DNA from 3 places in the Actinoalloteichus hymeniacidonis genome. Region 3 is predicted to be linked to each of the others. Evidence: predicted binding sites of a transcription regulator. Region 3 holds the regulator's gene; each other region holds the start of a gene.

Region 1 (3,272 bases), 960 kb from region 3:
CGGCCCGGATGCGTTCGTCGTTCTCGGCGGCCACCGGGGCCGCGGCGCGAGCCGCGGCGAGTTCGGCCGTCCACGCGAGACGCGTCTCGTGCTGTTCGTCGAGTCGCGCAAGGCGGGCCAGTAGCTCGGTCCGCCTGGCGATTGCCGTTGCGAGCCGATGCCCGGCTACGGCGGTTTGCTCGGCCCGCCGTCGCTGATCGGTGGTGGCAGCCACGGCCTCCTGGGCCGACTGTCGTTGATCGGCCGCCTGCCGTGTCAGCTCCTCCACCCACCGGCCCGTCGGCTGCTCGACCGAGGGTGGTTCGACGCCTGCCGCCTGGGCGATCCGGGCCAGCAGTTGCTCCACCCCGCGACGGGCGTTCTGGACGTCGTTGAACCGGGCGGTCCGGCGTTCGCGAAACCACTTCTCGGTCTCGGCGAACCGCTGGGTGCCGAAGAGTTGTTCCAGCAGTTGTTCCCGCTCATCGGTATCGGCGCGCAGGAACCTGGCGAACTCGCCCTGTGGCAGCAACACCACCTGGAAGAACTGTTGGTGGGTCATACCGAGAAGCCTGCTGACCGTCCTGGCGACCTCGTCGATCCGGCTCAATCCATCCGGATAGCCGTCCGGAACACCGCCGAGCCAAGCCAAGGAGACCTTCGCCTGCACGGTGGTGGTGCCCTCGCCCCGCTTCTTGCGCCGCTCGAACTCGGGACTACGGACGATGCGCAGCCGGTGCCCCTGGATCGTCACCTCAAGTTCGACCCTGGTCGCCACGGTGTCGGGCGCCTGATCACAGCGCAGTCTGCGCACCTGTCCCCTGGCGCCGGGAACCTGTCCGAACAACGCATAGGCGACCCCGTCGAGCAGCGTCGTCTTACCCGCGCCCGTCTCGCCGTGGAGCAGGAAGAGCCCATCGGCGCCGAGCGCATCGAAGTCGACCTGCACCGTGTTCCGGTACGGTCCGAACGCCGTCATCGCCAACCGATGAAGCCTCACGAGCGCACCTGCTCCCCGCAGACGGAATGCAAGGCCTCGTCCAACAACCGGGTCTCGGTCTCATCGGGCAGCGCCCCTCGGCAATCCGCGACGAACGACGCGGCCAACTCCCGATCGTCCTTGCCTCGAATCGCCGCCGAATAGTGCAGCCGGGCATCGTCGAGGCCGCCTTCCGGCCGCCAATCGAGATGCACGGCGTGGGGGAACCGCTCTTGCAGGCGTCGCATCGGCTCCAATGGACGAACCCGGTCGGTCAACGTGATCGACAGGTAATGCTCGACACTGTCGGCGTGTCCCGGGTCGGCGAGCAGCTCGTCCAGCGTGCCGGTGAGGACCGCGAGCGGCCGTGGCACCGGAAGATCATGTCGCCGCACCTCGCCGAGGCCCTCTGCGGTGAGGTCGACCAGCCAGACCGATTTTCGGTGGTTTCGCTCCGAGAACGAGTAGGCGAGTGGACTACCGGAGTACCGCAACGCGGGCCGCAGCGTCTGCGGACCATGGAGGTGGCCGAGGGCCACGTAATCGATGTCGTCGAAGACTCGGGCCGGGACCTGCTCGACACCGCCGACCGCGATGCGTCGTTCCGATTCGCTGCCCTCGCCGCCGGTGACGAAAGCGTGCGCCAACACCACCGACCGCACCCCCGGCCCTCGGGTGGCGAGATCCGCCTTGATCCGCCGCATCGCCTCGGTGAGCACACCGGTGTGGCCTACCGAATCGGGGCCGCTGATTCCCAGGCTGGCGCGGGCCGGATCCGGGTCCAGATAGGGAATTCCGTAGAACGCGACCGGGCCGTGCTCATCGGCGAGCAGAACCGGACTATCCAACTCCGAGATTCGTGTCCGCAGGTGTAGCCCGCCTGCGGCGGCGAATTCCGAATATGCGCCGAGCCTGGCCGCCGAGTCGTGGTTTCCCGAGGTGAGCACGATCGAGGCACCCGCGGCGCGAAGAGCCGCCAGGATGTGATGGCAGACGCCCACCGCCTCCCCGGATGGCACCGCCCGATCGTAGAGATCACCTGCGATGACGACCGTGTCCACTTTCTCCGAAGCCACCAGATCGGCCAGGCCCGCCAACACATCCCGCTGCTCGCCGAGCAGATCGCGGCCGTGAAAGGTACGGCCGAGATGCCAGTCGGAGGTGTGGAGGATGCGCATGCTGCCACGCTAGAGGCCAACGGTGTTGAGATCACTTCTCACCCCCCAAATTCACTCGAACTGATGTTCGATAGCCGGATTACGAGCATTGCGACCTGCAGGTGTGCATGATCGGTTTCGGGTAGCACTGTCCACCCGGGATTTCCGGAAACGACGAGGCAGGAAGGAGGCGAACCATGTCCGCAGTAGTCATCAGCACGGCGGCGATCGTGCTCGCATTGGCGATGGCCTGCGCTCTGGCGATGGTTTGGCGGCTGTACACCGACAGCATGCGTCGAACGGACGCGACCATGCAGCTCGTCGAGCAGGAGCGAGCCAGATCCGCCACGCATCAGGCAGCACTCCGCCGTTACGAGGTCGCTTTCGCCTCGATCAGCGGGCGCGGCGAGCTGGGCGAACAGGTGCTCGTCGAAACGGCCCGAGCCTTAGGGCTTCGCGAAGGGCTCCATTTCACGGTCCAGACCGATCTCGCAGGTGGCGGAGCGGCCCGACCGGACCTCGTCCTCATGGTCGGGGACGGACGCCGGGTGCCGGTCGATGCCAAGACGAGCCTGGCTGTTTGGTTGGAGGCCGTCGAGACCGACGATGCAGCCGAGCGGGCCGACGCGCTGCGCGTGCATGCCCGCAACATCCGGTCGCGAGCGACCGAACTCGCCGGGAAGGAATATCAGCGGTGGGCCGACGCCATCTACGGCGCCATCATGTTCGTCCCGTCTGATGCAGCCGTCGTCGCCGCGCTGGATACCGACCCACACCTGCTGCGCTGGCTGCTCGATCGACGGGTCTTCCTTTGTGGACCGACCGGCTTCGGCGTACTTGCCTCGGCTGCGTTGTTCGCCGCCACCGAGCACGCCCTCGCCGAGGACGTCGAACAGGTCCGGCGCCAGGCCGCCACCGCTCATCGATCGGCTGGCGCTGCGATCGACGCGGTGAACCTGTCAAGCACGCATCTGCAGCGCTTCCTGTCGGCGAGAAGACGCGAACTCGACGCCTTGGAGAGCTTCCGAACCGCCACCGAGCCGCTGAGAGAGGCGGCCGCGAGCCCGACCGAGGTCGCGGCGGTCCGTCGCGACGAGACAGTCGCAGCGCTATTGCCCGCCGATCGACAAACGACGACAGAACTGTCGGCCGAGCAG
Region 2 (3,272 bases), 3.9 Mb from region 3:
AATCCCTGCGGGATCGCCGTCTCCGAGCTGGCCGATGCGGGTGCCATCGCCGACGCACACCGCAAGGCCCACGCCTGCGACCCGGTCAGCGCCTTCGGCGGGGTCATCGCGGCGAACCGGCCGGTGACCGTGGAGATGGCCGAGCAGGTGTCGGACATCTTCACCGAGGTGATCATCGCCCCGGAGTTCCTCGACGGGGCGGTCGACGTGCTGACCAGGAAGAAGAACATCCGAATCCTGGTCGCCGAGCCGCCCGTCCGAGGCGCGGCCGAACTGCGGGCCATCTCCGGTGGGCTGCTGGTGCAGACCTCGGATGCGATCGATGCCGATGGCGACGACCCGGCGAACTGGACTCGGGTCGGTGCCGAGGTCGATGAGCAGACCGTGGCCGATCTGGCCTTCGCCTGGCGGGCCTGCCGCGCGGTGAAGTCGAACGCGATTCTGCTCGCCGACGGCGGCGCGACCGTCGGGGCGGGGATGGGCCAGGTCAATCGGGTGGATGCCGCCCGGCTGGCGGTGGCCAGGGCAGGCGATCGGGCCAAGGGTTCGGTGGCGGCCTCTGACGCGTTCTTCCCCTTCCCGGACGGGCTCCAGGTGTTGTTGGACGCCGGAGTGCGGGCCGTGGTGCAGCCCGGCGGCTCGGTGCGTGACGCCGAGGTGTTGGCCGCTGCGGAGGCTGCGGGCGTCACCGTGTTCCTCACCGGGACTCGGCACTTCGCGCACTGATTCCTCGTGCACCAGCGCGTGAACCGTCGCTGCGGGCGGCGGTTCACGCGCTGGGCACGGCGCGTGCCGCCGCCCGACTTTGCGAACTGCCGCCCGACACGTCGAGTGGAGGCAGAGTCACCGGGTCGGCTGCTGCCCGGGCCGGCCGTTGCTCGGCGGAGGTAGCACCGTTCGCAATGTCACGGAGATTCTTCGGCTCCGTGGGATACGCCCCGACTCCGTCGGGTCGGACTTCCTGGCCGCAATGGCGTGTCGCCACTCGTAGCGAGCGGGGCCGGTCAGCACGCATAGGCTGCCCGGCTCAAGTCGGACGGGTACTCGCACCGCGCCGTCCAGACTGGTGAAGTCCATGGTGCAGGCGGATCCGAGGCTGATCGTGGCAACATCCGGTCCAAAGCATGGAACACAGTCCACATGTGCGCTGATGCCTTGCCCCGGCAGGTACTCGTTGACGATGACCTGGTCGGCGCGCGAGGCCAGCGCCCCTTCCCGGTAGAGCCGTTCCGCCAGTCTCACCGCCCAGCCGGGCAGGGGCGGAGCCGGTGTACGACCAGTGACGGATCATCTGCCGTAGTCATAACGATGCCCGTATTGCTGCACTCGTCGCCTCAGCTCGTTCGACCAGGCTGCCACGTCGATTCGTGCCAACAGCTTTGCCTCGTCGTCGAGCCAGTACGGCAGATACCTCAGTCCGGGCACGGAAATCACCGTCGGGCCACCCTCATGCTCGTGTGAACCATTCTTCGGTCCAGGGCGATGCCGACCGTTGACGGACGCCGGGTCGGAGCAGGTCGCGCGGCGGAATCACCCGGTCGTGGCCTGTCCCACCCTTGACGGGCTCGGTCTGGGTCGGCTTTACTTGTCTCATCGATCGAACACATGTTCGATCATCTGTGTTTGGTCGTCAAGGCGGCAGGCGTCGGGGGCCTGCCACCTTGCAGGCGAAAGGGGAGCCGGTGTCCCGGGCTGCGGTCACCACGTTGGCAGCGTTGGACGGAGTGGTCGCGGCGTCGGGGATGGCCGTGGGCACTGCGGACTTCGCGGCACGACGGGTGCTGCCGGTTCGGGAACAGCTGGGTGCGCTACTCCCCTGGGGCGGTCTGCGTCGGGGCAGCACGGTGGCGGTGCGCGGGTCCACCCTGTTGCTCTTCGCGTTGATCGCAGAGGCCACCGCCGCCGGATCCTGGGCAGCAGTGGTGGGGATGACCGGGTTGGGGGTGCTCGCCGCCGCCGAAGCAGGCGTGGCGGTGGAGCGACTCGTCCTGGTTCCCCATCCAGGTAGGGATCCGGCGGCGGTGGTCGCCGCCTTGATCGACGGGGTCGATCTGGTCGTCGTGGCCGACACCCCGGGCTTGAGATCGTCCGAGGCCAGAAACCTGTCGGCCAGAGCGAGGCAACGCGGCTCGGTGTTGCTTCCGATGGATCGCGCCGAGGGCTGGCCCGCTCCCGATCTCGAGGTGAACTGCGTCGAGCAGACCTGGCGTGGGCCTGGAACCGGCGAGGGCCGGTTGCGTGATTGCGAGGCCACGGTGCAGGTGACCGGGCGAGGAGCCGCCGCCCGGCCCAAGACGGCCCGGATGCTCCTGGTCGAGGAGGGTGACCCCTTAGCCGGGCCTGTGCGACAGAGCGGTCGATCCGCCTCGGACAGGCTTTCGATTCCCGAGGTGGGCTGACCGGCCATCTCGGTGACGAGGATGTCGTATCCGCCCGCTGCGGCGGACCCAGACAGGTAAATGCCATGGCAGTGGCGCGTGCGGAGCAGAACCGATGTGGGCGTCGGTTCGTCCGCCGCGACGCGGCCGGGTCTGCCGAGAGACGACTCGGCGCCCCGAGGGCGGCCGTGCTGGGCCGCAGCGGGCTGCCGAGGAGTCCAGAGTCGATGAACAGCCGATGACGGCTGCCATCGCCAGGTCGCCGCCTAAGCCGTCGGTGGGTCGAGCGGCCGGCTGGATCGGCTCTCGGGCAGGGGCGTCGCGCCCAGCACAGGCGGTTCCCGCCGGGCATGGCCCGGTCAACGGCTGCGGCTCGACCGGGCCTGTTTCGACGTGCCCACGAGAGCGGGCGGAACACCAGGAAGGAGGACGTTCATGGCGGAGCGAACCGAGCCCGCGGAGACCGGGTCGACCGCCTGCGAGGCAACCACAGCCGGCTCGGCAGCGGATTCGGCGGCTTCCCCAGCGAAGTCGACCGGCACCCCGACCCGGCTGCTCGTCCTCTGGTGTCCGGACTGGCCGGTGGTGGCCGCCTGCGCCGATGCCGGACTGGAACCGGGGATTCCCGCTGCGGTCCTGGCCGCCAATCGGGTGGTCGCCTGCTCCACGGCGGCCAGGGCCGAGGGCGTCCGTCGGGGCGCCCGCAAACGCGACGCCCAATCACGGTGCCCCGGGCTCGCCGTGCTGCCTGCCGACCCGGCGCGGGACGCACGGCTCTTCGAGCCGGTCGCGGCTGCGGTAGAAGAACTGGTTGCCTCGGTGGAGATCGTGCGTCCAGGGGTGATCGCCGTTCCCGTGGCCGGGCCCGCGAGTTACTTCGGGGGCGAGGAGCAG
Region 3 (3,272 bases):
TCGCGACGACCCGATGCCGCAGGAACTCCTGGTGGTCAACAAGACCGACGCCGCCGACGAGGTGGCGATCGCGCGCTTGCGGCATCTGTTCCCGGACGCAGTCTTCGTCTCCGCGCAGACCGGAGCGGGGATCGACGCACTCCAGGAACGGATCGCCGAGCTCATTCCTCGGCCGGATTCCCTGGTCGAGGTATTCGTGCCTTACACGAACGGTCGGCTCTCCGCGCGTATTCACGCCGAGGGCGAGGTCCTCGAGGAGCGACATTCTGATGAGGGCACGACGATTCGCGCCAGGGTCGGCGTCAGTCTCGCCGCAGAACTGGCCGACGCACTCGTGTAAGACGGCCCGGCGCCGGTTCCGATGGCTGTCGTTGCTGACGGCGTTGGGGCTGGTGGCGGGCTCACTGGGCGCGGGATCGATGGCATCGGCGTCCGTGGTGGTCCCGGAACCGGTGCCCTCCTGCGTGATCACCGACCCGGCGATCACCATGCTGTCGGGGTTGGTCTCCGATGGCGAGCACTGGTACGTGGTCAACGACCACGATCCCTTCGTGCAGGTCTTCGTGCTGAATCGGGATTGCTCCGTCGAGCGGGTCCTCACCACCGGAATCGACCACTATGACGTGGGCGATCTGGCGATGGCCCCGGACGGAGTGCTGTGGGTCGCCGAGACGGGTGACAATCGAATGCGGCGCGAGACCGTCGCATTGATCTCCGTGACTCCCGACGGTCAGTCCGCGCTGCACCGGCTCACCTATCCCGATGGGCCACGCGATGCGGAGGCATTGTTGATCGGCTCGGACGGAATTCCCTACATCGTCACCAAGGAATTGTTGGGACCCGCCGAGATCTATCGTCCCGCGCAGGCGTTGGAAAGCCCGGGCCCGGTGCCGTTGGAACGCGTCGGCTCGGTCCGGATCAGAGGCTCGAATACCCCTGGCGGGCCCATCCCGGGATTCGTGGGTTCCGTTGTGGTGACCGGGGGATCGGTTCATCCCGATGGCTCGGTCGTCGCCCTGCGGACCTACACCGACGCGTATCTGTTCGCAGCGCCCGACGGTGATGTGCCCACTGCTCTGGAGAACGAGCCGTTGCGCATTCCGCTGCCCGACGAGCCCCAAGGGGAGGCCGTCGCCATCGAGCCGGACGGGACCCTGCTCAGCGGCTCGGAGGGGGCGGACCAACCGATCCGAGCCGTCCCCGATGCCGTCGGGCTGCTTGCGGCGGAGCTGGAGCGTCGGGAGCCTGCGGCCGTTCCACCTCGCGAGGAGCCCACCGCGCCGTCGAACACCGAGCCGGAGGGGGCCGAGAGCGAACCAGCGCCTGCCGAGGCGCCGAGCGAACAGGAGTGGGGCGTCGTCCTGCTCGCCGGGGCCGTGGCATTGGGTCTGGTGTGGTGGTGGGGTCGGCGACGCTCCCGGCGTTGACCGGCTTCGACGTCCCCCGACGCGGGCGCTCATCCACCCGAACGGTGCTCTGGGGCCGCTAGGTGAGCTGGCAGCAGGTGTCAGAGCCTGCGCAGGACCGCGACCACCTTGCCGAGAATGCTCGCCTCGTCGCCGAGGATGGGCTCATAGGCGGCGTTGTGCGGCATCAGCCACACGTGGTCGTCCCGGCGCTTGAACGTCTTCACCGTGGCCTCGCCCTCGATCATCGCGGCCACGACGTCGCCGTTCTCCGCTGTGGGTTGCTGTCGGACGACGACCCAGTCGCCATCGGTGATCGCGGCGTCGATCATCGAGTCACCGGCCACCTTGAGTAGGAACAGCGATCCCTCCCCGACGATCTCCCTGGGCAGGGGGAAGACCTCCTCGATGGCCTGCTCGGCCAGAATGGGGCCACCTGCGGCGATCCGACCCAGCAGCGGCACGTAGACCGGGGCGCCGTCCGTCTCGGGCGCCGCGACGACGTCGGCGGCCTGGATCCGTTCGACCGGCAGCACTCCGACCGCACGGGGTCGGTTGGGGTCCCTACGGAGGTAGCCCTTGCGCTCCAGCGTCCTCAATTGGTGGGCGACCGAGGAGGTCGAGGTCAAACCGACTGCCTCGCCGATCTCGCGCACACTCGGCGGATATCCCTGCCGATCCACCCATTCACGGATGACCTCGAGTACTCGACGTTGCCTCGGAGTCAATTCCTCGACTGCGGTCAGGGTCTCGGACTGCTCGGATAGTGCACGCACCGTCGCGTTTTCGCGTTCGCCGCCGGTGTCCTGCGCCGTCGTCCTGCGTGCCATCTCGTGCCTCCCGGCCTGTCGCACAGGCCACGCTCTCGACACCCGTTATGGGGTGCCCGCCTTAGTCATTGGTGAGATCTTGAAGCCGTGAAGTGACCACAACGGTAACTCGCCTCCTTCGCAAGATCAAACACCTGTTCGAAGGAATTCTCCCGCTGGGCTGGCTCTGCCGCGAATGCGGTGGTAGAAATTCGAACGAGAGTTCTATCGAACACCTGTTCGAATATGAGAGATCTTCGTAGGAGGACTCGTGACCATCCCCTCCAACGCCGTGCGCCACCCGCTTCATCCCTCTGCGCTGCCCCGGCAGGAACGCGGTCGTGAGCAGGTACGACCGCGACGAGTCCGGCGTCCCACCGAGCGATTGCTGGCGAAGGGTACGGCCGTGCGCGATGAGCCGTCCTGCGCGGTGGGCATCGCTCGCGCCGGGCGCCGGGGTGTGGACCGTGTCGGTCGCCGGTCGTCTATGGCGGCCGTTGTCTGTGCCGTGGTGTCGGTGCTGCTCGTCCTCGGCATCCTCGGGCGAGTGACGCAGCCCATCCCGGTGAATTCCGTGCCGGCCGCGACGACTACCACGCTCGTCGGCGCGGGAGAGACGCTGTGGTCGATCGCCAGGCGTACCGTTCCCGAGAGCCCGCAGGGTGAGGTCGTGGCCAGGATCAAGCTGCTCAACGGGCCCGATGCCGCCGACTTACGCGTCGGTCGAGTGCTGCGCGTTCCGGCGGGAACGGGCGTCGGGAACCACTGATCGAGGGCTGCGCGCGTCGGCTGTCGACACCGGCGTGGCGCACGGTCTGTCGACTTGCAATCCGATCCGGTGGAGCCTAGGTTCTACCCCAACATCTAGTGGTTGCACTTACTCAGTGGGTCCACAGGTTGGGTTTTGGCCACAGCTTGTACAGGCTTGGTGGCAGGAACGACACGGGCTGTTCTCGGCAACCGGATATGCAGAGGTGATGGATCGTGCGGTGTCCGTTTTGCAGGCACCCCGACTCGCGAGTCGTCGACTCCCGCGAGGTCGAGGAAGGCCAGGCGA

What was found. The regulator LexA, encoded in region 3, represses DNA repair genes until DNA is damaged. The targets are predictions, from matches to a motif close to CGAACACGTGTTCG.
Region 1: BKA25_RS22990 (exonuclease SbcCD subunit D) is a predicted target of LexA. The motif match lies at 2,193-2,206, and genes of this name have one in related genera.
Region 2: imuA' (DnaE2-dependent mutagenesis accessory factor ImuA') is a predicted target of LexA. The motif match lies at 1,599-1,612, and genes of this name have one in related genera.

The regions. Positions count from the first base shown of each region.
Region 1 is NZ_JACHIS010000001.1:5,448,993-5,452,264, forward strand. It holds gene BKA25_RS22985 (AAA family ATPase) at 1-979, opposite strand, end outside; gene BKA25_RS22990 (exonuclease SbcCD subunit D) at 976-2,136, opposite strand; gene BKA25_RS22995 (DNA recombination protein RmuC) at 2,313-3,272, shown strand, end outside.
Region 2 is NZ_JACHIS010000001.1:580,170-583,441, forward strand. It holds gene purH (bifunctional phosphoribosylaminoimidazolecarboxamide formyltransferase/IMP cyclohydrolase) at 1-726, shown strand, start outside; partial or broken gene BKA25_RS28575 (alpha-ketoglutarate-dependent dioxygenase AlkB) at 844-1,260, opposite strand; gene BKA25_RS27140 (hypothetical protein) at 1,288-1,425, opposite strand; gene imuA' (DnaE2-dependent mutagenesis accessory factor ImuA') at 1,683-2,399, shown strand; gene BKA25_RS02680 (DNA polymerase Y family protein) at 2,814-3,272, shown strand, end outside.
Region 3 is NZ_JACHIS010000001.1:4,485,601-4,488,872, reverse strand. It holds gene hflX (GTPase HflX) at 1-340, shown strand, start outside; gene BKA25_RS18640 (hypothetical protein) at 270-1,427, shown strand; gene lexA (transcriptional repressor LexA) at 1,508-2,236, opposite strand; gene BKA25_RS28455 (LysM peptidoglycan-binding domain-containing protein) at 2,487-2,984, shown strand; gene nrdR (transcriptional regulator NrdR) at 3,200-3,272, shown strand, end outside.